Regions from separate parts of the Peribacillus asahii genome, predicted to be linked through region 4. Evidence: predicted binding sites of a transcription regulator. Region 4 holds the regulator's gene; each other region holds the start of a gene.
What was found. Region 4 encodes Rex, which represses fermentation and respiration genes when NADH is low (regulators of the CRP and FNR family bind a similar motif). Its sites were predicted from a motif close to TTGTGAAATATTTCACAA; they were not measured.

Region 1 (7,380 bases), 2.1 Mb from region 4:
CTCATGGTCATATCGGGATGATCGCTCTTGGTGTAATTATTAGTATTCCTATCATGATTTTTGGCTCAAAATTTATTGTTAAAGCTATGGAAAAATACTCCTGGATTGCATATGCGGGTGCCGGGATTCTTTCTTGGACAGCAGGAGAGATGATTTTAAAAGATAAAAGTTTAAATAGTCTGGTTGATATTCCACATGGGGTTATGTCGTATGCAATTCTAGCTATCGTAACAGTCATGATACTTGCAGCAGGTTATTTTAAAAATCAAAGCAATGCTAAAGAAAGTGAAACAAAACAAACAGCATAATTGTTGAGGGAAAGAGTGAAATTTTACTCTTTCCCTTTCTTATTACTCCATTTTGTTCTGGTGCAAAGACTGCATTTATTTGAAAGATATATAGATTCCTAATGGGGTGTATGAGCAATAGATAGTCCGCGTTCTTCCATCATTTCGACTAAATCACGAAAACTGAGGTTGTACCGCAGGTACCATCTCACGGTTAATAAAATATAATGTTTCCACTTGAATAGATTTTGCTTTTCCATACTGACCACATCCTTTTTTAGAGTACTAGTATCAGTATGTCCAAGTTTGGGAGATTACCTGCAGATATTTTGAAATTTTTGCACCAGAACCGATTGAACCACATAGTCCAGTTTAATATTGATAAGGAGGTGGACTCATTAATAGGAACACCTCCGAAAATTTATCATTAATAATATTACAACCTAAAACCTAATAATAATCCTTGAGGAATCACCCTTTGCTAACTTATCAAATCCTTCATTAATTTCATCCAACGAAATAAAATCTGTCACTAATTTATCAACTGGCAAACGATTTTGTTTAAATAGATTGATAAAGTTAGGGATATCTCTATCTGGAACACAACTACCAACGTAGGAACCTTTTAAAGTTCTTTCTTCCGCTGTTAAGCTGACATAAGGGAATGAAAAATGATGTTCTGGATGTGGAAGTCCTGTTGTAACAGTAGTTCCACCTCGTTTTGTTATTCGGTAGGCAACTTCCATTGCAGGGACAACACCAGCAGTTTCAAATACATAATCAAGTCCTCCGCCGGTTGCTTCTCGAATAAGCTTTACTATGTCAGGATCTTTTGAGTTGAATGTATCTGTTGCTCCTAACTCTCTTGCTTGCTTTAATTTAGTTTCATTAATGTCTACTGCAATAACTCTGCTGGCACCTGCAGCTGCTGCGCCAAGAAGGGCACTTAATCCAATGCCTCCAAGCCCGACAATTGCGACTGTACTTCCCAATTTGATATTAGCTGTATTAACAACTGCACCGACTCCAGTAATAACTGCACAGCCGAAAAGGGCAAGCTTTTCAAAAGGGATATCTTTTTCTACTTTTATTAACGAATTCCTTGATACAACTGAATATTCTGAAAAGGCGGATACACCGACATGATGATTGACATCTTCTGCATCTGTATGCAATCGTATTCCTCCGCTAATTAATGTTCCTTCGGTATTCGATGCTGCACCAGGTTCACATAGCGCAGGACGTCCTTCTTTACATGGGATACAGTGCCCGCAGCTAGGAACAAATACACAAACAACATGATCACCTGACTCTAAATCTGTGACACCATCTCCGACTTCTACTACAATACCTGAAGCTTCATGTCCTAATGCCATAGGCAGCGGTCTAGGTCTGCTTCCATTTATGACAGATAAATCGGAGTGACAGAGACTAGCTGCCTTAATCTGAACTAAAACCTCTTCATGCTTTGGGGAATCTAGCTCTAGCGTTTCAATCTTAATGGGACGGCTCTTTGCATAAGGTGTGGCCACTCCTAATTCACGTAATACAGCAGAGCGTACTTTCATATCATCAACCCCTCAAATAGAATTCATTAAAGTTAATCAGTCAGAATATGAGTACTTACAATAGTTTAATCCCTAAAAACTTTGTATCTGTCATATCCTCAATCGCATATTTAACGCCTTCTTTACCAATGCCGCTATTTTTCACACCGCCATAAGGAATATGGTCATAGCGGCGAACTGAAACTTCGTTGACCCAAACACCGCCTGTTTCAATTGCATCTGCTACCCGTAGTGCTCTGTTTATATCCGAAGTAAAGACACCTGCATGTAATCCTAAATCAGTATCATTTGCATGTTCAATGACTTCTTCTTCTTTCGAAAATCGCATTACAGTCACGATGGGTGCAAAGACTTCTAAACAAACAACTTTCATTTCGTGTGTCACATCAACTATGACGGTTGGCTCAAGCATAGCTCTATGACGATTGCCGCCGGTTAATACTGTAGCGCCTTGTGCAGCAGCTTCTTTAATCCATAATTCAGCTCGTTTGGCTGCTTCTTCTGTAATCATGGGTCCCATATCTGTCGATTCATCCAGTGGATTTCCTGTTTTTAGTGCTTTTACTTTTGCAACGAGTTTATCTATAAACTGTTCATATACATTTTCTTGCACGTAGATTCGTTGTGCCGAAACACATGCCTGCCCAGCATATAGGAATCTGTTCTCCATAAATAGACTTGGCTCCTTCAGATGCAAAGCGCAAAACTTGGACGGCCCGTGCTACTTCGCCTCTGCTTTCACGAATTGGTTTACCAGCTTCTAAGGAAAGTAATTCGGCAAATGCTTCAGCTTTACTTTCTAATAGATCCGCCGTTTTTCGTAAAATTTCAGAGCGTTCATATGCGGGCATTTTTTTCATCGTATCCTGAAAAACACGATGTGCGGTATCGACAGCATCTTTTACATCATCCGCTGTTGCGCATGATATTCTTCCAATGACTTCATTGTTATAGGGGTTACATACCGTTAAATCCTTTCTGCCATCTTTCTTTCTCTCATGACCATTAATAAATGAACCAAAATATAATGTATCTACATTAATCAAGTCGATAGTACCTCCATTTCCTTACGCCAAAAATGAAATCTAGAAAAGTAGTCTCATGAAACATAGTCGATAGCATGACATGAGACTAGTTGAATCTTTACTTCGTATTATTCATAAAACCCGTCCGTTGATTTAATAAACTTCCTAAACTGCTCAGAATCATGACCAAACCAGACTTGGGACTTTGTTCGTTCTGCATATTTTCTAATTTTTTCTACTGCGTTTAAATATCCAAGAGAATCATAGATAATTCCTGGCATTTTAACTGGTGGACCGTAGCTTTCAGATGTGTATACCGCATCGGAGGCTAAAATAATTCCGCCTGCACCAGGTAATTGAACATGTAATCCAAGTAGTCCCCAGGCATGTCCAGGTCCGAAGTTTAATATTTTTACACCTTTTGCAAGCTCTAATTCATCTTCATGCGGCATAACTGTCTTCCACTTTAGCCCATTATTTATCCAGGCATTCACATCCGCCCATATATAGGCACCCATGTCTTTTGTCATCGCATACTGCTTCATTGTATTAGAGAGCTCCGTATCATGAACGATAATGGTAGCGTTTGTAAATAATTCTGAGCAACCAGCATGATCAAGATGAAGGTGGGAAGCAACCACATATTTAATATCTTCAGGACGCGTATTTAATTGCTCTAAACGATTAATCAGATAGCATGACTCATCTTGAAAGGAAGGGAAGAGCTTTTGAACTCCTTCAGGCCATCGTCCATTTTTTTCCATACCTTCTGGGTTACAGCCAGTGTCAAATAGAATTTTCCCTTCTGGATGATCAATTAATACTGCATAAACTGGAAATTCTACAAACTCAGCAGGTGGATTTGGAGTATCAATACTTGCTGGATTGTGCATGGCTATCATATAATTTTTGTTCATTTTCATTGTTCCTGTATCCAATACATAAAGTTTTGGAGTTGGTTGAATAATATTTGCCATTGAGATTCCCCCTATAGATTAAAATGAATAACATTTAGCATTTAAAATTCATTGACCATGAATAAAAAGTCTTTTGTTAGGCCTCCTCTTTTCCTTACATGTAATAATGCAAAAACTATGCCAAGTCTACTTAAAGCCTTGTCCCATTCCGATAGTTCGAAATTGGTGAAAATTTTCATACTAATATGTTAAATTATGTATATGGAGATGTGGAAAGTGGTTACAATTTTCTTTGCTAGATAGAAAAAATTCACCACAAAAGGGAGAGGTGAGGAAAATGAACCTTTTAATTCAATATCCATCCTCCGTCGTTATACAAAGATTATTAACCGTTCTTGAATTTGTTCCTGATGGAATTTATATTGTGAATCCAGAAGGAATCACGCTCTATGTTAATGCTGCTTATGAAAAATTATCTGGCTTTAAGCGAAAGGATCTTGTAGGCAGGTACATGGGGGATTTAATAAACGAAGGGTATATTGATCAGTCTGCATCATTAATGGTTTTAGAACAGAAAAAAACTCTTTCAATAATGCAAAAATTAGGTAGAAAAAAGGATGTCATTGTGACAGGGAGACCTGTCTTTAATCAGGATGGAAACATTGAAATGGTTGTTTCCAGCGTTCGTGATATAACTTATTTAAACCAATTAAAAAATGATTTAGAACGTGTTGAAACGATTTCTAAACTTAACAACCATCGTTTTACATTCGATTTTGTAGGAGAACAGAAGTCTCAATTTCTGTTTAATAGTCCACAGATGAAGGAAATTGTTCAAAAAGTGGAACAAGTAGCTCCTTTTCCAACAAGTATTCTTATTACGGGACCTTCTGGAGCGGGTAAGGAGGAGATTGTTAATCTGATTCATCATATGAGTGACCGTCACAAAAAGCCGCTAATAAAAGTCAATTGTGCGGCCATCCCTGAAGCCCTTTTGGAATCTGAGCTTTTTGGATATGAAGGGGGAGCATTTACTGGTTCAAAGAAAGAAGGGAAAATGGGCTTGTTGGAGTTAGCAGATGGTGGAACATTCTTGTTGGATGAGATTGGTGAAATGCCATTACCGCTTCAGGCTAAGCTTTTACGAGTGATACAAGATAAAAAGGTACAGAGAATAGGGAGCAATAAATCAAAGAAAATTGATATACGTATTATTTCGGCTACCAATCGAGATTTAGAGAAAAAAATGCATGCTGGAGAATTTCGAGAGGATTTATTTTATAGAATAGCTGTCGTTCAAATTGAAGTTCCCCCACTAAGGGAAAGACTAGGAGACATCGATGTATTAATTGATCACTTCTTCTATAATTTTAAAGAGCAATACCGAATTGAAAAGGAACTTCTACCGAAGACGAAACAAGTTTTGCAAGATTACCATTGGCCAGGGAATATCCGTGAATTAAAGAACATCATGGAAAGCTTAATTGTCTCGATTCCAGAGGTGATCATCAAACCCGAGCACTTGCCTCGACATATTTTTCATTCTGCATACAAACTTTTTCCTAAAAACTTGAAAAACCAAATTGAAAACTATGAAAAAATGATTGTAGAAGAAGCCATCAATAGAAATAACTCTATTAGAAAAGCAGCAAAAGAACTAGGTGTTCATCATACTACACTATTGAAGAAATTGCAGAGGTGGGGTGAAGGGGGATGAACATTTCGTTTATTCTTATTAACTAGTCACTTTATAATTACAGGAACGATATTCGAGAAAGTAACCATTTGGCTTCACGTACGTAGTACAGTCAAATAACCAAAAAGAAACCAAAGTTTTAATCATACTTCATACAAAGATCCCGTTATGCATGTTTTGATGCAAGTGGTTTTGCACAATCAGCGAGTTATTCCCGTTTACGAATACATCGTTTCCGCCGTTTTCCTCCAAATGGTTAGGGGTTACTGGTAGGTAATTTGAGAGAGGAAGAGATAAATAATGAATCCAGTAGTTGATCTGGATGTTTCCAGAGGGGAAAGTCAAGTTCAAGTATTTTTAGATAAGGGGAAGCCTTACAGAAAAAGTTTAAAGTATCGCATACCAATGAGGCATTAGATTCCTTACTTCATTTTTTGAAAGAGGTATATAGATTCCTATTGGAATGTCAGACTGTAAGCAAACTCGATTTTCATTGAGTTTGTCTACAGTCTGACAGCAGACGTATGATCTGCTATTTTTATCTAGTTACTCTGTTTTAATGTTTTGAACGAAACGTTCGAAAAAGGAAGCGATAGAAGATTTCATTTCAGATAATTTCTTTTTTGAATCTTGTATAAGGCTTGTATTTTCCGCTTCTTTTGCTGTTCTTTCTTCTATTTCTTTCACGCTTTGTGGTTTTTGAAAAGCAACCGAAGCCGTATTTTTACGTGATTCTTTCATAATACGAGCAAATAAGGTAGCTGGATTATCGCCACCTGAAGTCGTTAGATAGAGGGTCTTACCTGGTTGATCAAACCCTAAATGGACGGACATCGTCACATTTGGTGTATACCCAACAAACCAAGCATCTCGAATTCCTCCATTTGTTCCTTCTTCTTCCGTTGTACCTGTTTTTCCTGCAACAGGAACACCAATTTTAGCGTTCTTTCCTGTTCCATTTGGCTCGGTTATGACTTTTTGCAACATTTCAGTCATATGATAAGCGGTTTCTGATGTAAAAACATCGATACCTTTTATTTCGGCTTGTTCCTTCTTTTGAACGAACTCTCCGTTTTTATTTTTGATCAACTTAATGGCTTTCGCTGGTTTAAAGTATCCGTAGTTAGGAAAGACAGCATACGATTGTGCCATTTGAATAGGGGTAACCCCTTTTTCCATTCCGCCTAATGCCAAGTGTAACTGTTTGTCTTTTCCTTGTATCTCGATGTTCATTTTTTCTAATACTTTTACACCAGTTTTTATGCCGATGTCTTGAAATACTGCAACAGCAGGGATGTTGGCTGAACGAATTATGGCTTGTTCTAGTGTGATTTTGCCTCCATATTTTTCTCCTGCATTTTTAGGAGAATAGCCGTTAAAATTTGTTTTTTCATCAACGACGGCGGATTGTGCATTCCATTTTCCTGTTTCCAAAGCAGGTGCATACACAACAAGTGGTTTAATAATAGAACCTGGTTGATAATACTGATACGAACGATTTAAATATCCTCTGACAAAATCCCGTCCTCCATATAAAGCAATGATGTTTCCATTGTCGTTATCGACAGCAGCTATCCCTACTTGCACTTTTTTGTCTTTGGATTCTCGATCGTCTTTGTAAGAAAAAGATTGAGCCGTTTGGTACATATGCTGTTGAAATTCAGTATCTAAATACGTATAAATATGATACCCGTTACTTTGTAAATCTTTATCACTCAGTTCATAATCTTCTTTTGCTTCTTTTAATACATAATCAACATATGAATCTAAAGCAGAAGTCTGTTTGGTCTTGGCTTGTTTCAATACAACGGTTTGTTGTACCGCTTTTTGATATTGGTTTTCTGTGATGGTTTCATTCTCTTTCATTGCTTGCAAGACAATATTTTT
Region 2 (7,380 bases), 870 kb from region 4:
CAATCGTCACTGTTTGTTTACTATAATGGACGATATCATAAGTAATACTTAACTCGGAAGTTTCCTTTTGTGAGGAATTTTTCCCACTCAACTCTTTCTCGTATTGAGAAATTCTCTCTGTTACATAATTTTTCAACGTTTCATCAATTATGTTCATTTCGAAGAATGGATAACTAACCGAATAACCTCCATATGTACTATCTTTGAGTAACATTTTCATCTCTACATCCGAATATTTGTTATCCATACTTTTTACCGCTTGAGCCTTTGAATTAATCAAATAACTAGCTATTCCTATTAACATACAACAACCGATTAGCGCAATAAAGACCCTCTTATAATTCAGTTTTCTCTTTCTTTCCATTTGTTACTCTTCCCCTTATATAATTCTAATAAATAAACACATTAAAATATCAGTTCTCTCAAGCGCTAGTTATATAAAAAGTTTTGTATGCAGCAATTTAGATTGCACGAAGGCAAGAAATCTTCCTCTCTCTGATTTTACCAGTATTGATGTTTTTAGCAATGGCAAAGTAAATAATTATCAAGAAATTGACGAAAAACAACGAGAAAAATAGAATGTTAGCAAATATATAGGTGTACCCTTTATTCATCATTATTATATGAACCTAAATCGCAATATAGCTGGATTTTTTTATAAAACTTATGAACAATAAAAACCCCTATTCCAAAAAATCGAAATAGGGATTGTGATTATCTTAACATATCTCCAAATTAATAGGCGTAAGTATACAACGCTTTAATGTGAGACATGTAACGAATGTTACTTGCTTCTTTCATCAATGTTGCCGGAAGACCTTTAAGTGGAGTGTTGTTAGCTCCGATTGTCGCAACACCATCTTTGCGTCCAAGACTTGCAAGTGTACCTGAGTTTACAGGATTAAACTTATCCATTTTTTGGCCTGCGAAGTATGCAAACAAGTTGAATCCAACAAGTTCACCCATTTGCCAAGCGTTTTGTGCAGTTGGTGCGTACGGACGACCGCCTTCTTCTGGGAAAGCAACAGCGCTGTCACCAACAACAAATACGTCGTTATGTGATTTAGATTGAAGGAATTCATTAACGGTTGCTCTTCCACGGTCCACTTCAAGACCTGATTCACCAACGATTGGAAGTGCTGCTACGCCACCTGTCCAAACAAGCGTGTTAGCGACGATTGTTTGACCGTCTTTTAATGAAATCTCATTTCCTTTAACACCTGTTACAGGAAGACCTGTTAAGAATTCAACACCACGTGCTTCTAAGCTTGCTGTTGCGCGTTCGATTAAGTTATCAGGTAGAACTGGAAGAATTTTAGGACCAGCTTCTACAAGCTTGATTTTCAAATCGCTGAAGTCTACGCCATATTGTTTCGCAATTTTCGGGAAGTTATCAACGATTTCACCAACTAATTCAACACCTGTTAATCCGCCACCGCCGATTACGATAGTTGCATCTGCTTCATTTTTCGTTTTCGCATATTCACGAATGCGACCTTCGATATGATTGTAAATTTTATTAGCATCTGCTACAGATTTTAATACTAGGCTGTTTTCTTCAAGTCCTGGGATACCGAAGAATCCAGTTTGACTTCCTAAACCAACAACAAGGGCATCGTAAGTTAAGATAGAACCATCAGCAAGTTTTACTTCTTTTTTGTCTACGTTGAATGATTCAACTTTAGAAATTTTAAGGTTAATATCTTTTCCTTTGAAAAGCTTTTCTAAAGGCACAGCAACAGCTTGTTCTTTAATAGTTCCACCTGCAAGACGATGTAATTCTGTGATGATTTGGTGAGTTGGGAATTGGTTCACCACTGTAACTTGAGCTTCATCCTTGTTTAAATATTTACGAACAGTTAAAGCAGAAAGTACTCCGCCATAACCTGCACCTAAGATGACGATATGTTTTGACATAGTTAATCCTCCGTCCTTACGAATTAAATGTGAAACAAACTATTATTTTTGGCTATTTTTTTCTGCTGTAATTTGAAGAAAAGCGTTTGCAAAACGGAACAACTTTTGTGCTTGTGGATCTTTAAGCATTTTTAAAATACCGAATAAACCGATTACGTCCTGATTTGCATCTGCACGATCTTTTGCTTCAATAGCAGTCGCAGCAAGACCTTTTACAGAGTGTGTAACTGGTTCTACGATTTCTGTAATTGCACTAACCGTATCGCTTTTTAATACTTCATCCGTGGCAACCGATTGAGCAAGATCGTAAGACTTTGTTAAAATGTTTACTAATTCAGTCAATTTCGGCAATTGTTCTACTAAAGTAGTCAGTGATTCTTGTACCTCAGGTTTTAATAGCTGATCTAGTACATCCAGTTGTTCTTGGCTCGCTGTCAATGCTTCAGACTTTTGTTGAGTGCTTGTTTCTGACATATCCAATTCTCCTTTACAATAAGCATATTGCTTAATTTTGCATTTTCTTAACTCATATAAGTTTAGGAAACTTTGTAAAACTTTACACAAAAAAATAAAACCTTTTAAATGTCTTTAAACGTACCAATACCAGTGACTCTTCTCATTATATCCTGCTATATAATTATTGAAAACCTCAAAAGTAGATATAAAAAAATTCCTTTAACTGGATTAATAAAATTAAAAACATCCGCTAATAAACCTCCATAAACAAGAGCTGCGTTTATTAGCTGAGATTTTCTTCATAGAAAAAAATCCAACGTGCGATTCGCGACAATACCTATCTTAACACAGAATGCGACGCATTAAAATGCACGACTTTCTTTTAAAATAAGTATGCGACAAATACCTACTCAATATGTGGCTACTTGGTCGTTATTCCTATGTTTCCTTCCCATTAAACAACATGTGAATAACATCACAAACTATTCCAGCAATTAAAACGAATCCAGACAATGACAGTATAACATAATTCATACATGATGTAACCATGTGCTTTAAAATGAATCTGTTAAATAAGGTTGTTAATTTTTTACTCAACCATATTCTAGCCTTAAAAATTCTAGACGTGATAAATGTAAGAAAAGACGACTCATTTTCCTTCTGAGCCGTCCTTTACTTCTTCCATTAATACGTCAAGCTTCCCGCTACAATTAGACCAACTGTAATACCGACTGCAAATAAGCTAAAACCGACAGCTGTGTTTCCTTCCTCTACCTTTTTCGCTAGATTTGTTTTCGGTGTTAAAATATATTCAATGATTAAATAAGCTACCACTTGTGTCGCGATTCCAATCAAGCCCCATAAAAAAGCATCCACTACATTCACACTGCTTCCCCACACTGTATAGAGCGTAATCCCTAAACCAATGACTTTTCCCCATAGCTTTAAAGCAACCGCAAGATTCCCTTCTTTAATTAATTGCCATTCTGAAAACTTCGTCGTCAGCGCAAATGCGATTAATCCAAGTACAATTAAAACAAATCCTGTCCCCACATAAGCTAAAAAATTTAAAAAGCTATCCGAAGATATAAAATCCATCTCTATTTTTCCTCCTCTTTATCTAAGCCGATTGGCAAGAAATATGATTCATTATCTGTAATCTGTCTCCCAGCACGAATGCCAATCGAACTGACCTGACCATTTATATAGAAGCAACCGTACATATAATGTACTTGCTTCTCTCCTTGTTCTGTTTGTACAACTGTTTTAGGAAGCTCGATAAACTGCTGATAAACCGGCACTGAATCTTTATATGTTTTATGCTGATCTTCGTCCAGTTTTTGACCTGTGCCTCCATAAATTTCAACCGTGTCTCCTTCACGACCGAAAGACGGTTTCTTTACATAGTTCACCTTTTGCTGCCAAAACCAGTCCTCATCCATATAAGTAGGCAAAAAATAGGTCGAAATCCATTGATGTTCTTCCTCTGTATAAAAAGAATGTCTCACTTCATGTAATCCCCAAATAAGAGCCATAATAGCTTTTGATTGCAACAAAAAAGCGGAAGGAGGATTGATAACAGCCAACTCTTTTTCTTCCACAAGCTTCATTAAAAATTGTCCTACTTTTTCTTTCGTTAAAGGGTCTTCATCTTCGATTAGATGTTCAAGTGGATACGTCTGACGATACAATACATCTATTTTTTCACCTTGGTCATCGTACAGTCCGCGTTCTACTACAACTTCTCCATTCTCCTTAATTGCTTCCGGTACAACTCTTAATCGATCAAGACTTGTAAAACGGCTATTAAAGCCACTCAATTGCTGTAAATACATAGTTGTTAAGCGGTCTTCTGCGTGGTCTCCATGGGAAGCAAAAACAATATGAGGAGTTTTTCTCTTTCCAAGAAAGCCAACAGCTGCTTTAATAGCCTTCTGAAGCGCTTCTCGAAGCTTATCCTCACACGCCTCATTCGGATTTTTAAGCTGAAACGCTTTGCACACTTTTTCATTTATATTAAATGTCTCCATAATAAAAGTCGGTGTATCTGCATTCATCTCAAGCAGTTTTACATCTTGTTCCGTCACCACTAAATCAAGGCGGGCGATAACACTTTCAAAAGGAAGGGTCTGTAAACGAATATACGTAAAAGATTCAGGAGGAAATCCAAGTTGAAGGAATGTCTCATCATCTAAATTCCTTAGCAATGGAGCCGTTTTATAAAAAATATGGCCGATTCGCTCCGCCGCTGTTCGGATGCGTCCAATCGTTTCTGATGTTTCCTTTTTCACATCCCACAAAGCGTATTCCATGCCATATAAATCAGACCAAAACCCGTCGATTTGTTCATAAAACTGCTTCCTTTCATCATGAAACGTACTCATTTACCCTCCAAATCCACCTTTTGTCCCACTTCCAATCCCTGACTTTACATAGGATTGATAAGAATAACTGGTTTTTAATGCTTTTTTATTTGAATAAACAGTCCCGTTGTGATAGTAACCACCTGAGTGCGAGGAACTATCATCATCACAGTAATATGTTCCCGTCTTCTTATCCCAGTCCCAATCATCACAATCATATCCAGTCGGTTCAGGCGGACGATCTTCCCCGCAAGCGGCCAAAGAGGCAGCAAGCGCCGCCGTTAATACTCCTGTCATCATTTTCTTTGTTTTTTTCAATTTCTATACTCCTCTCCCCATGTTCACATCGTATAGCCAGTTGGTGTTACATATAACACATACACTTTCCGGTCTTCATCAATCTCTGCTGAATCTCGCTCCCATTCCTTACCGTAATCATATGTATATACACTGCCAATTACACTTAACACATCTAGATGATTGGTCATATATTTAGACGTAATAAGTGGATGGTTCTTCCTTGCGTTCAACTCACGAACCTCAAGCTTGATTCCCTGCTTCGAATCCTCCTCTTTTTCTATTAGTCCCTCTTCATACACTTCCACATAAATGACAAACAAATCATTTTCGATGGCGGAGGAAAGCTGTTTATATGTAACCCCTTCTTTAACGAAAAATTCACATTCTCTTCTTGCCAGAATTTGTTCTAGGTCAATACCTGGATAATGATAAATCGGTACAAATTGCTCAGGTCCCTTTTGCAGCCGATACTCTAAAATAACAGATTGAAACTCCATGCAACTCCCCTTCTTCTATGTATCTACCTTACGTTTCATTTATAATTCGACTTTTATTTTACTGGAATATTCACATAATCAATATAAGAAATACTATCTATTTTTTGTAAAATACCTATGAAACATTATCGTAAAAACAATATATCTAAAATTTAATATAATCGTAACATTAGTCACAAAATCGTTTAAACCCTAATATTTCCTTGGTTTAGTTAACATTTTCTAGTCAATTTGTCACAACCTAATATGTTACTATACTCGTTGGAGAATATTATTCTCTCAAATATTACAAAGTTAGGAGGGCATCATGACAAACTACACAAAAATTCTCATCTGCGTACTCACTTTCATGTTGATTTGTTCAGGCTTCCCCATGCTAAGCCATGCAGAAACCATTCAGAGCAGTTCTGAGAAGGCCATCGTCTTGTCGGAAAACGAAGAACTGGTCCCCGTTTTAAAAGAAGAGACAGCAAACAGTGAGATTTTAACTTCTATCCCAAATCAATCAGAAGTTTATGTACTACATACAGGAACAAGCTATACATACATAAGCCTTACCAATCCACTCACGGATGAGAACATAACGGGGTATATCCAAAATTCATTGATTTCTGTACCCGAGACAGCGGATCCAGATTCAACAGATACAAAAATGAATGAGGAACCTTTAGACAGTGCTCTTGAAGAAACACCTACACCTGAAATAACTAGTTCAGAAACAAAAACAAAAGCACTAGCAGTTGAACAACAGATAGAAAGTGAAGCAGCAGTCGAACAGCAAACAGAAAGCGAAGTCACAGCCGAACAGGCGCTATCAACGATTAAAGCTCCAGCTCCAACGATGCGCGGGTTAGTTGTACAAGATTCTACCAAGGTCTATGCACAAGCGGAGGACAATGCCGATGTACTGAAAAGCTACCCAGAAGGAAGTATCTTAGAATATGCATCATTCAATAACGATTGGTATATTTTCAAGATTTATGTAAATGGTGTAGCAACAACAGCATTCATCAAAAAAGACGATGTGGAAACAATCGATTCTAAGCAAACGAGCTTAACAGGGATTGCCACTAACACGCTTGCTATTTATTCAAAAGCAACAACGAATTCAAAAACCTTAAAGTCTTATGCTCAAGGTTCTGTTTTAAAATATCGGACATTCGCTTCCGACTGGTATGAAGCAACGGTTTATTCCTCCGGTACAGCTGTTACAGGTTATATTAGAACGAAAGATGTAGAAAACAGGGTAACACCGCAGGAATCGCTAAGTGGTGTCGCACCAACTACAATATCTGTATATGCAAAAGCTTCTACTAGTTCTAAAAAGTTAAGGTCCTATTCTTCAGGTTCCACTTTAAAGTATAAAACGTTCACCTCTGAGTGGTATGAAGCTACTGTTTACATAAGTGGTGTCGCTACCAAAGGTTATATTAAAAAAAGTGATATGGAAGAAAAGGGAACGACTTATTATGTATACGGAGCATCTTCCTTAAACATTCGTGAGGGTGCAGGCACAAGCTACGGCATAGTAACAGCCGTCAAAAAAGGACAAGCCGTGACCTTATTCGAAACGAAAGGAAACTGGGGTAGAATCGAAACGAGTTCCGGTATTATGGGCTGGGCGTCCCTATCCTATTTAACCAAAACTAAGCCTTCTCAAGGATTAGAGAATCGAGTCATTGTCATTGATGCAGGCCACGGTGGAAAAGATCCAGGAGCCTATTATATTGAAAAGAATCTGACCCTTCAAACGGCGAAACAGCTTCAAACCTTACTTAAAAAGGCGGGAGCAAAAGTAGTTATGACACGTTCAACTGATACGTACTTAACACTTTCACAGCGAGTAG
Region 3 (7,380 bases), 570 kb from region 4:
TATTATGTGAAGATGCCAAGTGATTTAGAAGAAAGAGAATGCATCGTTGTAGACCCAATGCTTGCAACAGGCGGATCAGCGATTGAAGCCATTCATTCTATTAAAAAACGCGGAGCGGTCAATATTAAATTCATGTGCTTAATTGCAGCTCCAGAAGGCGTAGATGCATTGAAAGAAGCGCATCCAGATGTTGATATTTATATCGCAGGTCTTGATGAGAAATTAAATGACCATGGCTATATTGTACCGGGACTTGGTGATGCCGGAGATCGTTTGTTTGGTACAAAATAAGCTGAGCGAAGAAAGCGACTGTACATTTTAAACAGTTGTTATTTTGTTTGACTATATGAAAAATGGGGTGTTTGATGTGATAAAACCAATTAAGGTTATGACCATTTTTGGGACAAGGCCAGAGGCTATTAAAATGGCACCGCTTGTTCTTGAATTTCAAAAGCACCCAGAATTTTTTACACCAATTGTGGCGGTAACGGCCCAACATAGACAAATGCTCGATCAAGTGCTTGATTTATTTTCTATCCAGCCTGATTATGACTTAAATATTATGAAAGACCGTCAAACACTGGCGGATATTACAACAAAAGCGCTGTCTGGCTTAGACCGTGTGATGAAAGAAGCTGAGCCAGATATTGTCCTTGTACATGGAGATACGACGACGACATTTGCGGCAAGTCTTGCTGCCTACTATAACCAAATTATTATTGGTCACGTTGAAGCTGGTTTACGAACGTGGAATAAATACTCTCCATACCCTGAAGAGATGAATCGCCAGTTAACGGGTACGCTGGCTGATCTTCATTTCGCTCCAACGCTCCAAGCCGAACAAAATTTAGTTCAAGAACATAAAACGAACCATATTTTTGTTACAGGTAATACCGCAACCGATGCGTTAAAAACAACCGTTCAAGCTGCCTATTCTCATCCAGTTTTATCGGCACTTGGAGAGGATCGTCTTGTTTTATTAACGGCACATCGTCGTGAGAACTTAGGGGAGCCGATGCGAAATATTTTTCGTGCGGTAAAGCGGATTGTGATGGAGCAAGAAGATGTTCAAGTCGTATACCCGGTTCATCTGAATCCAGCTGTTCGGGAATTGGCGGAGGAGATACTAGGTAATGATCCGCGCATTCATTTAATTGAACCATTAGATGTGTTAGATTTTCATAACTTTGCAGCAAGAGCGTATTTGATTTTGACAGACTCGGGCGGTATACAAGAAGAAGCTCCTTCACTTGGGGTACCGGTGCTTGTTTTGCGAGATACGACAGAGCGTCCAGAGGGGATTGCGGCTGGTACGTTACGCTTAGCTGGAACGGATGAGGAAACGGTTTATAAACTGACGCATGAATTGCTGACGAATCGTGATGAGCATGACAAGATGTCAAAAGCTTCGAATCCATATGGAGATGGACATGCTTCAGAGCGGATAGCAAAAGCCATTCGTTATTATTTTAAACAAATTGATATGCCGCCAAATCGATTTGAACCTGAGAAAGAGGTTGTCTAACTTTAGACAGCTTCTTTTTTATGTGTATTATTTGGAAGTATCTTGATGAAATCCCGCCAAATGGCTGGATGATCCCGCTAATTATGAAGGGAATCCCGCCAAATTCCTTCATAATCCCGCCAACTTTCTACGTATACTCTCTCTTTGTTGTGAAATTATAACCCTAAAGGGGGGAGGCGACTGCATGTGAAAAGGCTGATTTGGTTAATAAGCTTTTTGTTAGTTTTGGGAAGTAGTAGTGGATTTGCGGCGATTCATGTCCCGCCATTACCAAAGGTTTCAGAATTAACACGTACAACAGCGGTTGTAATTCTTAAGGACACGATGAAGAAAGAGCAAATTGAGCAGGTGTTAAAAAAATATCCCTCACTAAAGCTAAGAACTATATATAAACATGCGATTACAGGCTTTTCTGTATCAGGGAAAAAGCGTGATGTAGCCAAATTACAACAAGAATCGTTTATTCAAGCGGTAACGGAAATAGCCGTTTATCATGCTGCGTTAGATGAGAGTGTCCCCTTTATTGGAGGCGACCAAGTAAGAGGGGTATATGATTCAAGGAAACAACGAATAACAGGAAAAGGAATTAAAGTGGGGGTTATTGATACAGGGATTGATTATACACATCCGGACTTAAAGCATGCTTATAAAGGAGGCAAAGATCTTGTCGACCATGATAATGACCCAATGGAAACGAGGGGAAACCCTGAGTTGGCAACTATTCATGGGACACATGTTGCTGGAATTATTGCAGCAAACGGAAAGGTGAAAGGGGTTGCCCCTGAAGCTGAAATTTATGCTTACCGTGCTTTAGGACCAGGAGGATCGGGGGATACAGAGCAAGTGTTGTTAGCGATTGATGCCGCTATTGAAGATGGGGTTGATGTGTTAAATTTGTCACTTGGCAATGAAGTGAATGGCCCGGATTTACCAATATCTTTGGCTCTGAATAAAGCCGTAGATCAAGGTATTGTTGCGGTTACTTCAAACGGCAATTCAGGTCCAGCCGTTTGGACAGTTGGTTCCCCGGGAACATCAGAAAAGGCGATATCTGTTGGAGCCTCTACACCACCGATGAAAGTTCCATACCTTATATATGGGCTCGGAACAGAGAAGCAAGAAGTAAGTCTGCTGCCTGTACAAGGGGCAAAAGAGTGGTCTATCGCTTCTTCAGAAAACATAGTAGATGGTGGGCTTGGCGAACGAAAAGAATTAAAAGGTGTTCAAGGGAAAATTGTTCTTATTCAACGAGGGAAATTAAGTTTTTTGGATAAAGTGAAAAATGCGAAAAAAGCAGGAGCTAAGGCTGTCATTATTTTTAATAATACAAAAGGGTCTTTTACAGCTGGGTTAGGGAAAGATGTCAACCTTCCTGCAGCAACGATTCCAAAAAAGGATGGAGAGCGGATTAAAAGGATGATTTCTAATAAAGAAGGCCGGCCCGTCAGCTTTGTTTATCGAAAGGAACAAGATAGACTAGCTGATTTTAGCTCAAGGGGGCCAGTGACCGTAAGCTGGAATATTAAACCTGATATTCTCGCTCCAGGTGTCGGGATTTATAGTACGATTCCTAATGGATATACGGAACTTGCTGGAACAAGTATGTCAGCTCCCCATGTTGCTGGAGCTTGTGCTCTATTGCTGCAAGCTCACCCTAATTGGACACCAAACCAAATCAAATCAGCTTTGATGACAACAGCCAAGCCTTTAAAGAATAAGAGTCGAGACTGGTATCATACGTTTGAACAAGGGGCAGGCCGGTTGCAGATTGCGGAAGCTCTTAAGGCAGATACTTTGTTATATCCGAGTTCTCTTTCGTTTGGGATGTATACACGAAAAGAAGGGATTGACGAACATCAAGAAGAAATTGTGGTAGAAAATACGGGGCCTGCAGAGCAGCATTACTCGTTTCGTATGCCGTTAAAAGAACCAGGTATTACTTGGAATTTGCCAACAATCTTTACCGTTCAGCCAGGTGAAAAGAAAAAGTTGATAATCGGATTACAAATAAACCCATCTGAAATGAAGAAAGGGGTCTATGACGGATATCTTATTTTAATGGAAGGAACTAGGGAAATCAACTTGCCATTCTTGTATGTAAAAGAAGAACCGGATTACCCTAGAATTATGGGATTTGAATTTGGCCAAGGAGATAAAATAGGCACGTATCGCTATGAAATGTATTTACCTCGTGGAGCAGATGAATTTGGCATTGCCCTGTATGATGCAGATAGCTTAGCCTTTGTTGGGTTTATGGACTGGAAAAAAACGGTCCCGCCAGGACTTATTAAACGAGAAGTAACAGGAAAGAAACTACCTCCATCTGGGATATATAAAGCCATTATTTTTGCCAAAAGAGGCACAAGGGAAGATCGAATTGAAACGATGATACACATCGATTAAAAAGGTTGTCAAGTCAAAATTCGACAAAAGATGTGAACAATTCGTTAAAACTTACGAATCTGTGACAAATTTCACTAACCACTCATTGACATTGATTCTAGCCTATTGTATGCTAACTAAGGATATGAAATGAGAGGGTTTTCAAGTGCGAAAAATGTCGTTTGAATACCACTTTCTTCCTTGATTTATCCATCACCAAATTCAACCACGAGGATGCGATTATGAGTCAGAACAAGCGCCACCCATTTAAGGCCATGGCATTGATTTCAGTGATTCTTTCACAATTAGTCGGTCCAATCTTGATAGGTATTTTCTTTGGAAAATGGCTTGATAGCACATTTAATACCGAACCGCTGCTTTTAGTGGTAGGCCTTCTAATAGGACTTGCTACCGGCATTATTGCAATGCTCAGCACAGTTCGACAATATTTCTAGGGAGATTATATGACAACATGCCAGAATTAGATACTATGTTCATTAGGCAACGAAAGTACATTTTGTATTTATTGAGTATTTACATACTAGGAGCAGCATTTACTCCGTATGATACAATTTTCCAAGGACTTATGCTTGGAACAATGTGTAGCCTAATTAATTTCTGGTCAATGGTCAAAAAAAACAGAAAATTCACTGAGGCAGCAGCAGCAGGCAGAAAGATGAAGTCCCTTGGCAGCGTGACAAGAATGTCAGTAGGAGCCCTAGCTGCGGTGATCGCTTTACAGTATCCTGACAAGTTTCAAATAGCAAGTGTGGTTATGGGATTAATGACAGCCTATTTTGTCATTATGATAGATTATTTTATACAAATTTTACGTCGCTAGTAAAGAAGAGAGGTGAATACTGTTGAATCATGAAGCTCCTTTGTGGGAACTTATGGATACCGGGATATATTTCAATTTGGCCAACGTCCTTATGATTACTGTCGCAAGTCTTATAGTCTTTATTATCGCTGTAGCGGCAACTCGTCAACTTGCGATGAAGCCAACGGGAATCCAAAACTTCATTGAGTGGGTTATGGATTTTGTTAAAAATATCATCAACAGCAATATGGATTGGCGTACAGGTGGTCGTTTCCTTATGTTAGGGATGACATTAATCATGTACATCTTTGTATCCAATATGTTGGGGTTACCGTTTGCGGTTGTAGTCGGGCATGAATTATGGTGGAAATCACCTACAGCCGATCCAGCGATTACGTTAACATTAGCCGTAATGGTAATGGGATTAACTCATTATTATGGTATTAAAATGCGAGGCGGAAAAGCTTACGCGAAAACTTATGTTCAGCCAATGGGATTCTTATTCCCGTTAAAAGTAATTGAAGAGTTCTCTAACACGTTAACGTTAGGTCTGCGTCTTTACGGGAATATCTATGCGGGTGAGTTGCTATTAAGCTTACTTGTAGGATTAGGAACAAGTAGTGTATTTGGTGCACTTGGTGCTGTTTTACCAATGTTAGCTTGGCAAGGATTCAGTGTCTTTGTCGGTTCCATTCAAGCGTTTATCTTCACTATGTTAACGATGGTTTATCTTTCTCATAAAGTAAGTGACGACCATTAATTATAAACTTTGTTCAATATTTGAACATTCTATTTAAAAACTAATAAACATTTTCAAGGAGGAAATTTATCATGACAGGTTCTTTAGGTCTTATCGCTGCTGCAATCGCAGTTGGTTTAGGTGCATTAGGTGCTGGTATTGGTAACGGTCTTATCGTTGGTCGTACAATCGAAGGGATGGCTCGTCAGCCAGAAGCTCGTGGTATGCTTCAAACTACAATGTTCGTTGGGGTTGCGTTAGTTGAGGCCCTTCCAATCATCGCGGTAGTTATCGCATTCATCGTTATGGGTCAATAAGATAATTTTAAGAAGTTTAATAATGGCGAAGAGCATTCCAGGAGAACCTTCGCCATTGCTTTATGTTAACTTGAAACTTTTCTAGAATGGTATTGTGAAATAGAAACTTAAAGCTTCAATAGTGAATCTCATGAAGGGAGTGAATCGAGCGTGTTAACAAGCAATTTTGTACTTGGTGCAGCAGCAGCGCACTTTAATGGTGGAGATATCATTTATCAGCTTGTCGTGTTTATTGTTTTGTTAGCTTTGCTTAAAAAGTTTGCGTGGGGTCCTTTAATGGGCATCATGAAAGAACGTGAACAGCATGTTGCTAGTGAAATCGAAGCAGCAGAGGCAAGCAGAAAAGAAGCGCTTCAATATTTAGAAGAGCAACGTGAGATCGTGAAACAATCACGCACGGAAGCAACTCAACTAATCGAAAACGCGAAGAAACAAGGCGAGGCACAACGCGAAGATATTATCAATCAAGCTCGTGCAGAAGCTGAGCGTGTGAAAGAATCAGCAAAACGTGAAATCGTACAAGAGAAGGAAAAAGCAGTTGCAGCGTTACGTGAGCAAGTGGCATCCTTATCTGTTATGATTGCGTCGAAAGTGATTGAAAAAGAACTTTCAGTAGCGGATCAAGAGAAATTAATTAATGAATACATTCAAGAGGTAGGAGAAGAGCGATGAGCGATTTAGCAGTAGCCAAACGTTATGCTGTAGCTCTTTTCCAAATTGCGAAAGAGCAAAATCTTCTTGACCAAATTGAAGAAGAGCTTCGCACCGTTAAAGAAGTATTCTCAAATGATACGGACTTATTAGGCTTTTTAACGCATCCGAAATTAACAAGTGATGCAAAAAGAGACATTATCTCTAGTGCTTTTTCTAGTCTGTCAACATATGTTCAAAACACATTAAAGCTAATGGTTGAGCGTCATCGTTCTGATATGATTGCGCCAATGGCAGATGAGTTTGTTGAATTAGCAAATGAAGAAAAATCAGTAGCGGATGCAACTGTATATACAGTACGCCCACTAACTGAAGCAGAAACAGAAGCGGTTTCAACTTCATTCGCAAAGAAAATCGGTAAGAAAACTTTACGTATTACGAACATTACAGATAGCAATCTGTTAGGCGGAATCAAGCTGCAAATTGGCAACCGTATTTATGACGGTTCAGTGAGCGGAAAGCTTGATCGTTTAAGCAAACAACTATTAGGTTAGTATTCACAAGATAGGGGTGAAATTCATGAGCATCAAAGCTGAAGAAATCAGTGCACTGATTAAAAAACAGATTGAAAATTATCAATCTGAAATTAAAGTGAGCGATGTTGGTACGGTAATCTCTGTTGGTGACGGTATCGCACGTGTTCACGGTTTAGATAATGCGATGGCGGGAGAGCTTCTTGAATTTTCAAATGGTACAATGGGTCTAGCGCAAAACCTTGAAGAAAATAACGTAGGTATCGTTATTCTTGGACCATTCAGAGACATTCAAGAGGGCAGCGAAGTACGTCGTACAGGTAAAATCATGGAAGTACCAGTTGGAGAAGAATTAATTGGTCGTGTTGTAAACCCACTTGGACAACCATTAGATGGTCTTGGCCCAATTAATA
Region 4 (7,380 bases):
CAAATTACAATAGTAATTGAAGAAGCATTACAACAAGCGAATATTACGTATCAAGATATAGATGCCATTGCGGTGACTGAGGGGCCGGGATTAGTCGGAGCTTTATTAATTGGTGTAAATGCAGCTAAGGCGATTGCGTTTGCACATGGAATACCATTAGTTGGTGTTCATCATATTGCAGGACATATTTATGCAAACCGTTTGATTCAAGAGATTCAATATCCAGCGCTTTCACTTGTTGTCTCAGGAGGGCATACAGAATTAGTGTTATTGAAGGAGTCTGGCTCATTTCAAGTCATTGGTGAGACTCGTGATGATGCTGCGGGAGAGGCCTATGATAAAGTAGCGCGAACATTGAATTTACCTTATCCAGGCGGTCCGCATATTGACAGATTAGCACATGAAGGAACACCGTCCATTAAGTTACCTCGTGCGTGGCTGGAAGGAAGTTACGATTTTAGTTTTAGCGGATTAAAATCGGCTGTTATTAACACACTTCATAATGCAGAGCAGCGCGGCGAGGAGATTAAACCGGAAGATCTTGCCGCAAGCTTTCAACAAAGTGTAATTGAAGTATTAGTGACAAAAACGATTTCTGCAGCAAAAGAATACGGTGTAAAGCAATTGTTACTAGCAGGGGGAGTAGCAGCTAATAAAGGGCTGCGTGCTGCGCTCACTGAGGCTTTTAAGGAAGTGCCGGAAGTAGAATTAATCATTCCTCCGCTTAGTCTTTGTACAGATAATGCAGCAATGATTGGAGCAGCAGGAAGCATTTTATTCGAAAAAGGAAAACGCTCTAATTTAGCGTTAAATGGAAACCCAGGATTAGATATTGAGGCTTTTTAAGAATGTGCACATATATTGATAAGGGTTGATACGGCGGAGCTATGTATATAGCTCTGCTTTACTTATTCATAAAAGTGATTTTGATTGTATCTGTGGATAAAAAAGTCTGATAATTAAAAAGTGAATGTGAATAACTTGCGTTTTTGTTGATAAGTAGCATAATTTTTGTGGATAATGTGGAAAAGTTCGAATAAAGCTTGAATGAAAAGGAGAAGGTTGTGTATATTTTTGTGGATAAAGTTTATTTTAGTAAGAAGCGAATGCTTTAGGATGCGGATATAGAAAAAGGCCGACTTAAATCAAGGTCGACCTTCTTAATATCTATATTTATCTCATACTTAATGGATAGTAAGAGCCCCCACTGATGGAAGTTTCTTATATATCCAGCTCTGCCCACTCTTCTAATAGAAGATCAAGGGCTGCTTGTGCCTGCTCTAGCTTTGTTTGAATTTCTATCACCTTTTCGTGATTTTGAAATACTTCAGAATCACAAAGAAGCTGATTACACTCTTCAATATCTGCCTCTAATTTTTCTATTTCTCCTTCAATCTCTTCAATGCGGCGCTTGCGTTGGCGCTCTGCTTTTTTCGCTTCTTTATCAATGATGTAGCTGTTTTTATCCGTTACTTGCTCTGGTTGTTTACTTTGTGTTTGTTGTTGTTCGAGTGCTTCATGTTCCGCTTGTTCTTGTTTTTTCTGAACATAGTAGTCATAATCTCCAAGGAACTCTACACTGCCATCTTTAGAGAGTTCAATGACCTTCGTTGCAATTCGGTTAATGAAGTATCGATCATGTGAAACGAAAAGCAATGTTCCTGGATAATCGATTAAAGCATTTTCAAGGACGAGTTTGCTATCGAGATCTAAGTGGTTTGTTGGCTCATCGAGTATTAAAAAATTACCTTTTTCCATCATCATTTTTGCTAAAGCAAGTCGTGCTTTTTCACCACCGCTAAGAGTAGAGACTGTTTTTAAAACGTCATCCCCGCTAAATAGGAAGTTTCCAAGTACGGTGCGTATCTCTTTTTCCGGCTTTAAGGGGTGTTCATCCCATAATTCGTTAAGTACTCGTTTGTTGGAAACGAGGTTCGCTTGCTCTTGATCATAGTAACTGATCTGAACATTTGTGCCAAAGTGAATGTCACCTGAAAGAGCAGGCATCTTATCAATAATGGTTTTTAATAGTGTTGATTTGCCGACCCCGTTCGGACCGACGAGTGCAATGCTTTCGCCTTTTGTGATTCGAACGTTAATGTGTTGGGCAACCTTTTCGTTTTGATAGCCAATTGCCAGCTCGTTTAGCTGCAGTACTTCATTTCCACTTTGCTTCTCAATTTGAAAAGAGAAAGAAGCAGATTTTTGATCGCCTTGGGGTCTATCTAAGATCTCCATTTTCTCAAGCTGTTTTCGTCTGCTTTGTGCTCGTTTGGTAGTAGAAGCTCGTGTAATATTCCGTTGAACAAAATCACGCAGCTTTTCAATTTCTTCTTGCTGCTTTTCAAATTGCTTCATATCTCGTTCGAAATCTTCCGCTTTTCTGATTAAATAAGAGCTGTAATTGCCGTGATATTTTTTCATTGAGTGTCGTGAGATTTCATATACTTGATTAACAACTTTATCAAGGAAGTATCGGTCATGAGAAACAATGAGTACAGCACCTTGATAGCCTTGTAAATATTGTTCAAGCCAAGAAAGTGTTTCAATATCTAGATGGTTTGTCGGTTCATCCAGGATTAAAATATCTGGTTTTGTTAAAAGTAATTTACCAAGGGCCAGTCTTGTTTTTTGACCCCCGCTTAAGGTGGAGATAGGTGTAGAAGGGTCAAAGCTGCCAAATTGAAGCCCGTGCAAAACAGAGCGAATATCTGCTTCATATTGATAGCCGCCGGACTCTTTAAATTGAACTTGCAGGGCATCATATTCACTCAGTACTTTTTGATAAATGGCTTCATTAGAGAAAATATCTGGATTTGCCATCTTTTCTTCTAATTGGCGTAAGGTTTGCTCTTGTGAAATGAGATGGTTAAATACGGTTAACATTTCATCCCAGATGGATAGTTCTGATTCAAGGCCTGTATCTTGGGCCATATAGCCGATTGTGACCCCTTTTGGTTGAATAATTTCTCCACCATCATAAGACAACTGTCCAGCAATAATTTTTAATAGTGTAGATTTCCCAGCACCGTTACGACCTACTAGAGCAATTCGGTCTTTATGTTGAACTTCGAGCTTCATATTCGATAGAATGAGTTCCGCTCCGTAATATTTAGATACTTGATTAACTTGTAATAAAATCATGAATTTCACCTCAGGTAGCATTATCCCGAACAAATTGTTATAGAACGTCTATCAGTTTTCAGATATACTGTTTTTTGACTCTAGACGTTTAAGCTTTTCTTCTTAGTGTACCGTATCATTGAACTTATCGGCAATAGAATGGTTATTTCGTTTCAAAACAAGATGTTACATTATGTGGAATAATGGTGTATGATTTATAATAGGGATATTATAACGTAAGATTGTACACTTTCGAACATAGTGCAGTTTATTAAGAGTAAGATGACAGAATCCCTATTGTTTTTAGAAGAACGAGCAAGTTGGGAATGGAAGCGTTATCAGTGATATTTTGAATGCATCTCATGCTTCTATGGAATATAGGCAGAAGAATAGATTGAAAAGCGCGTGTGAAAGCGAGGGAGAATAATGAATCAAGGACAATTAAAAATACCGCAGGCTACGGCCAAAAGACTACCCTTGTATTATCGATTTTTACAAAACCTACATTCCTCTGGGAAACAAAGGGTTTCTTCAGCAGAGTTGAGTGAAGCTGTTAAGGTAGATTCAGCAACGATACGTCGTGACTTTTCGTACTTTGGCGCACTTGGAAAAAAAGGATATGGATATAATGTTAATTATTTATTATCATTTTTTAGAAAAACATTGGATCAAGATGAAGTGACGAAAGTAGCGTTAATTGGTGTAGGGAATCTAGGTACTGCTTTTTTAAATTATAATTTCTTGAAAAATAATAATACAAAAATTAGTATGGCTTTTGATGTGGATGAAAGAAAAGTCGGTACGAATATAGCCAATGTTCCAATTTATCATATGGATGAAATTGAGAGCCGTCTGCAAGGAGAGCATGTTACAGCTGCAATCTTAACCATTCCAGCGCATGTGGCTCAGCCCGTTACAGATCGTTTAATTGCTGCTCAAGTAAAAGGAATTTTAAACTTTACCCCAGCACGATTAAATGTACCTTCTTCTATTAGAATTCATCATATTGACTTGGCTGTTGAATTACAGTCATTGATTTACTTCCTGAAACATTATCCAGTATTAGAAGAAGAAATCGCTGATATAGAGGATGGAATACCAATAAATAAATAAATAAATAAATATATTCTTAAGGCTAATGAAACGATTTTTGGTTCATGCATATGAAACCGTGTACATGAGTTGAAGATGAACAGTGTCTAACATAGCCAAAGAAATAAGCAGCTGATGACAGCTGCTTATTTCTTCTTTTGAATCGATTTTATTTTTACATGTAGTAAAAGCATTCGGATACCGGAGCCGAAGTCCAATGTAGCAATAAAGATAAGGAAATAAGCAAAGAATCCCCAACCTGATGATGTGACAGTTTGGATGGCGAAAGCAGTGAATACGATACCTAAACATATATAAATAATGCTTAATTTTAAAGGTGATTGATGTCTCATAAAAATCCTCCGATGAAAGCTTGCATATTTTGCATGAAATTTTGGATGTCTTCATAATACATTTGCAAAATGACAACGAATGTATTCATAGATACATGAGCAATAATTGGTACTAGAATTCGTTTCGTCTGTACATAAAGGAAAGCGAAGGTAAAGCCCATTGCCGAATATAATAACAAATGCTCTAGTTCCATATGTGCTAAACCAAAAATGATGGAGCTAATCAAAGCTGCAATAAAGAAATTAAATCGCTTATATAAGGAACCGAAAATAACTTTTCGGAAAATAATTTCTTCTAATATGGGACCAATAATAGAACTCACTACTATCATTAATGGAATCTTATCAATGACAGATAAAATTTCCTGCGTATTCGCTGATTGAGTTTGAATGCCAATCCACTGTTCAATTGTAATCGCGATACTTTGTGCAAATAAAGCGAGAAAGACTCCACATATTGCCCAAAAGGTAGAAAGGGAGATGGACGCTTTATCGCGAGTGAGTGCTGATTTTTTCATATCATGTCGCATGAAAAAGAGAGTAAGCAGAAGAGCTAATAAAAAACTAAAAATGGACCAGTAAGCAAAAGCTGTTAATCTCAATTCTCCACTAGGTACTCCTAACGTTTTTCCAATGAACATAAAGAGCGGCAGTCCAATAAATCCAGAGAGCTGCATGGCAAGATACGTAATAATGACATACCAGTATTCTTTTCTCAAAAATAATTCTCCTTTAAGTGAAATCATTCATACATGGGTACAGTGAAAATGGTATCAAAAAATATTGAATAACTCCACTTTTATAGGTGCTATTCAATCATATTTGTTGTAGGGATTTAATAGAATGGGTAGGGCTACTTTTAGTATGAGAATCTATTATCAAAATTAATGTAAAAATTTTTGATGAAGATACTTGCAAAACAGGAATGATTTATTTAATATAATAATTGTGTTAGCACTCATAGGTGTTGAGTGCTAATAATTCAAAACAGTTAATCATAAGAATTTGAGGGGGTTGTTTCACTTGTTAAAACCATTAGGTGATCGCGTTATTATTGAACTAGTTGAGTCAGAAGAAAAAACAGCTAGCGGTATCGTACTTCCAGATACAGCAAAAGAAAAGCCACAAGAAGGTAAGGTCGTAGCAGTTGGTACAGGCCGTGTTCTTGAAAATGGCGAACGTGTTACTTTAGAGGTTGCCCAAGGCGATCGTATTATCTTCTCAAAATACGCTGGTACGGAAGTCAAGTACGAGGGTACTGAATACTTAATTTTACGCGAAAGCGATATTTTAGCAATTATTGGCTAATTATACAACAATACTTAACTGAACGAAAATTTTAATGAAAAATGATTAGGGAGGTACTTATACATGGCTAAAGAAATTAAATTTAGTGAAGAAGCTCGCCGCGCAATGCTTCGTGGTGTAGATGCGCTTGCAGATGCAGTAAAAGTAACATTAGGACCAAAAGGACGCAACGTCGTTCTTGAGAAAAAATTCGGTTCACCGCTTATTACAAATGACGGTGTAACAATCGCAAAAGAAATCGAGCTTGAAGATGCATTCGAAAATATGGGTGCAAAATTGGTTGCTGAAGTAGCAAGCAAAACAAATGACGTAGCTGGTGACGGTACAACAACAGCAACAGTTCTTGCTCAAGCAATGATTCGTGAAGGATTGAAAAACGTAACAGCTGGTGCGAACCCAATGGGTATCCGTAAAGGAATCGAAAAAGCGGTTAACGCTGCAATCGAAGAGTTAAAAGCTATTTCTAAACCAGTTGAAAACAAAGAATCTATCGCACAAGTTGCGGCGATTTCTGCTGCTGACGAAGAAGTTGGTAAACTAATCGCTGAAGCAATGGAACGCGTTGGTAACGACGGTGTTATCACAATTGAAGAATCTAAAGGTTTCACAACTGAGTTAGACGTTGTAGAAGGTATGCAATTCGACCGTGGATATGCATCTCCATACATGGTAACTGATTCAGATAAAATGGAAGCTGTTCTTGATAACCCGTACATCTTAATTACTGATAAGAAAATTGGTAACATTCAAGAAATCCTTCCTGTACTTGAGCAAGTTGTACAACAAGGTAAACCACTATTAATCATTGCAGAAGACGTTGAAGGTGAAGCACTTGCAACACTTGTTGTGAACAAACTTCGCGGAACATTCAATGCAGTAGCAGTTAAAGCTCCTGGATTCGGTGATCGTCGTAAAGCAATGCTTGAAGATATCGCAGCTCTTACTGGTGGAGAAGTAATTACAGAAGAAGTAGGTCTTGACCTGAAATCTGCTACAATCCAATCATTAGGACGCGCTTCTAAAATTGTTGTTACAAAAGAAAACACAACAATCGTTGAAGGTGCTGGAAACGCTGACGCAATCCAAGCTCGCGTAAATCAAATCCGTGTTCAATTAGAAGAAACAACTTCTGAATTTGACCGTGAGAAATTACAAGAACGCCTTGCTAAATTAGCTGGTGGTGTAGCGGTTATCAAAGTTGGTGCGGCTACTGAAACAGAATTAAAAGAACGCAAACTTCGTATTGAAGATGCATTGAACTCTACTCGTGCTGCAGTTGAAGAAGGTATCGTAGCTGGTGGTGGTACAGCGCTTCTTAACGTATACAATAAAGTGGCTGAGCTTCAAGCTGAAGGCGACGAAGCAACAGGTGTGAAAATCGTTCTTCGTGCGATTGAAGAGCCTGTACGTCAAATCGCTCACAACGCTGGTCTTGAAGGATCTGTTATCGTTGAGCGCCTTAAAGGTGAAGCGGTTGGAACTGGATTCAACGCAGCTACTGGTG

Region 1: ahlS (AhlS family quorum-quenching N-acyl homoserine lactonase) is a predicted target of Rex. The motif match lies at 4,021-4,038, and genes of this name have one in related genera.
Region 2: BAOM_RS21205 (helical membrane plugin domain-containing protein) is a predicted target of Rex. The motif match lies at 2,464-2,481, and genes of this name have one in related genera.
Region 3: BAOM_RS22610 (AtpZ/AtpI family protein) is a predicted target of Rex. The motif match lies at 3,988-4,005, and genes of this name have one in related genera.

What each region holds. Positions count from the first base shown of each region.
Region 1 covers NZ_CP026095.1:2,446,288-2,453,667, reverse strand. Annotated here, with positions in the region: gene BAOM_RS11810 (TerC family protein) at 1-308, shown strand, start outside; partial or broken gene BAOM_RS11805 (IS6 family transposase) at 416-547, opposite strand; gene BAOM_RS11800 (zinc-dependent alcohol dehydrogenase family protein) at 731-1,855, opposite strand; gene BAOM_RS25370 (aldehyde dehydrogenase family protein) at 1,911-2,525, opposite strand; gene BAOM_RS25365 (aldehyde dehydrogenase family protein) at 2,449-2,901, opposite strand; gene ahlS (AhlS family quorum-quenching N-acyl homoserine lactonase) at 3,009-3,857, opposite strand; gene BAOM_RS11785 (sigma-54 interaction domain-containing protein) at 4,135-5,514, shown strand; partial or broken gene BAOM_RS25510 (IS110 family transposase) at 5,794-5,939, shown strand; gene BAOM_RS11780 (transglycosylase domain-containing protein) at 6,040-7,380, opposite strand, start outside.
Region 2 covers NZ_CP026095.1:4,294,220-4,301,599, forward strand. Annotated here, with positions in the region: gene BAOM_RS21195 (polysaccharide deacetylase family protein) at 1-364, opposite strand, end outside; gene BAOM_RS21200 (NAD(P)/FAD-dependent oxidoreductase) at 736-1,917, opposite strand; gene BAOM_RS21205 (helical membrane plugin domain-containing protein) at 1,960-2,391, opposite strand; gene BAOM_RS21210 (DUF350 domain-containing protein) at 3,058-3,471, opposite strand; gene BAOM_RS21215 (glutathionylspermidine synthase family protein) at 3,474-4,757, opposite strand; gene BAOM_RS21220 (hypothetical protein) at 4,758-5,054, opposite strand; gene BAOM_RS21225 (hypothetical protein) at 5,078-5,533, opposite strand; gene BAOM_RS21230 (N-acetylmuramoyl-L-alanine amidase) at 5,841-7,380, shown strand, end outside.
Region 3 covers NZ_CP026095.1:4,594,476-4,601,855, reverse strand. Annotated here, with positions in the region: gene upp (uracil phosphoribosyltransferase) at 1-291, shown strand, start outside; gene wecB (non-hydrolyzing UDP-N-acetylglucosamine 2-epimerase) at 389-1,525, shown strand; gene BAOM_RS22615 (S8 family serine peptidase) at 1,712-3,928, shown strand; gene BAOM_RS22610 (AtpZ/AtpI family protein) at 4,150-4,362, shown strand; gene BAOM_RS22605 (ATP synthase subunit I) at 4,380-4,748, shown strand; gene atpB (F0F1 ATP synthase subunit A) at 4,771-5,487, shown strand; gene atpE (F0F1 ATP synthase subunit C) at 5,559-5,783, shown strand; gene atpF (F0F1 ATP synthase subunit B) at 5,934-6,455, shown strand; gene BAOM_RS22585 (F0F1 ATP synthase subunit delta) at 6,452-6,988, shown strand; gene atpA (F0F1 ATP synthase subunit alpha) at 7,014-7,380, shown strand, end outside.
Region 4 covers NZ_CP026095.1:334,095-341,474, forward strand. Annotated here, with positions in the region: gene tsaD (tRNA (adenosine(37)-N6)-threonylcarbamoyltransferase complex transferase subunit TsaD) at 1-846, shown strand, start outside; gene BAOM_RS01825 (ABC-F family ATP-binding cassette domain-containing protein) at 1,222-3,144, opposite strand; gene BAOM_RS01830 (redox-sensing transcriptional repressor Rex) at 3,550-4,236, shown strand; gene BAOM_RS01835 (YdiK family protein) at 4,362-4,568, opposite strand; gene BAOM_RS01840 (CPBP family intramembrane glutamic endopeptidase) at 4,565-5,287, opposite strand; gene groES (co-chaperone GroES) at 5,592-5,876, shown strand; gene groL (chaperonin GroEL) at 5,940-7,380, shown strand, end outside.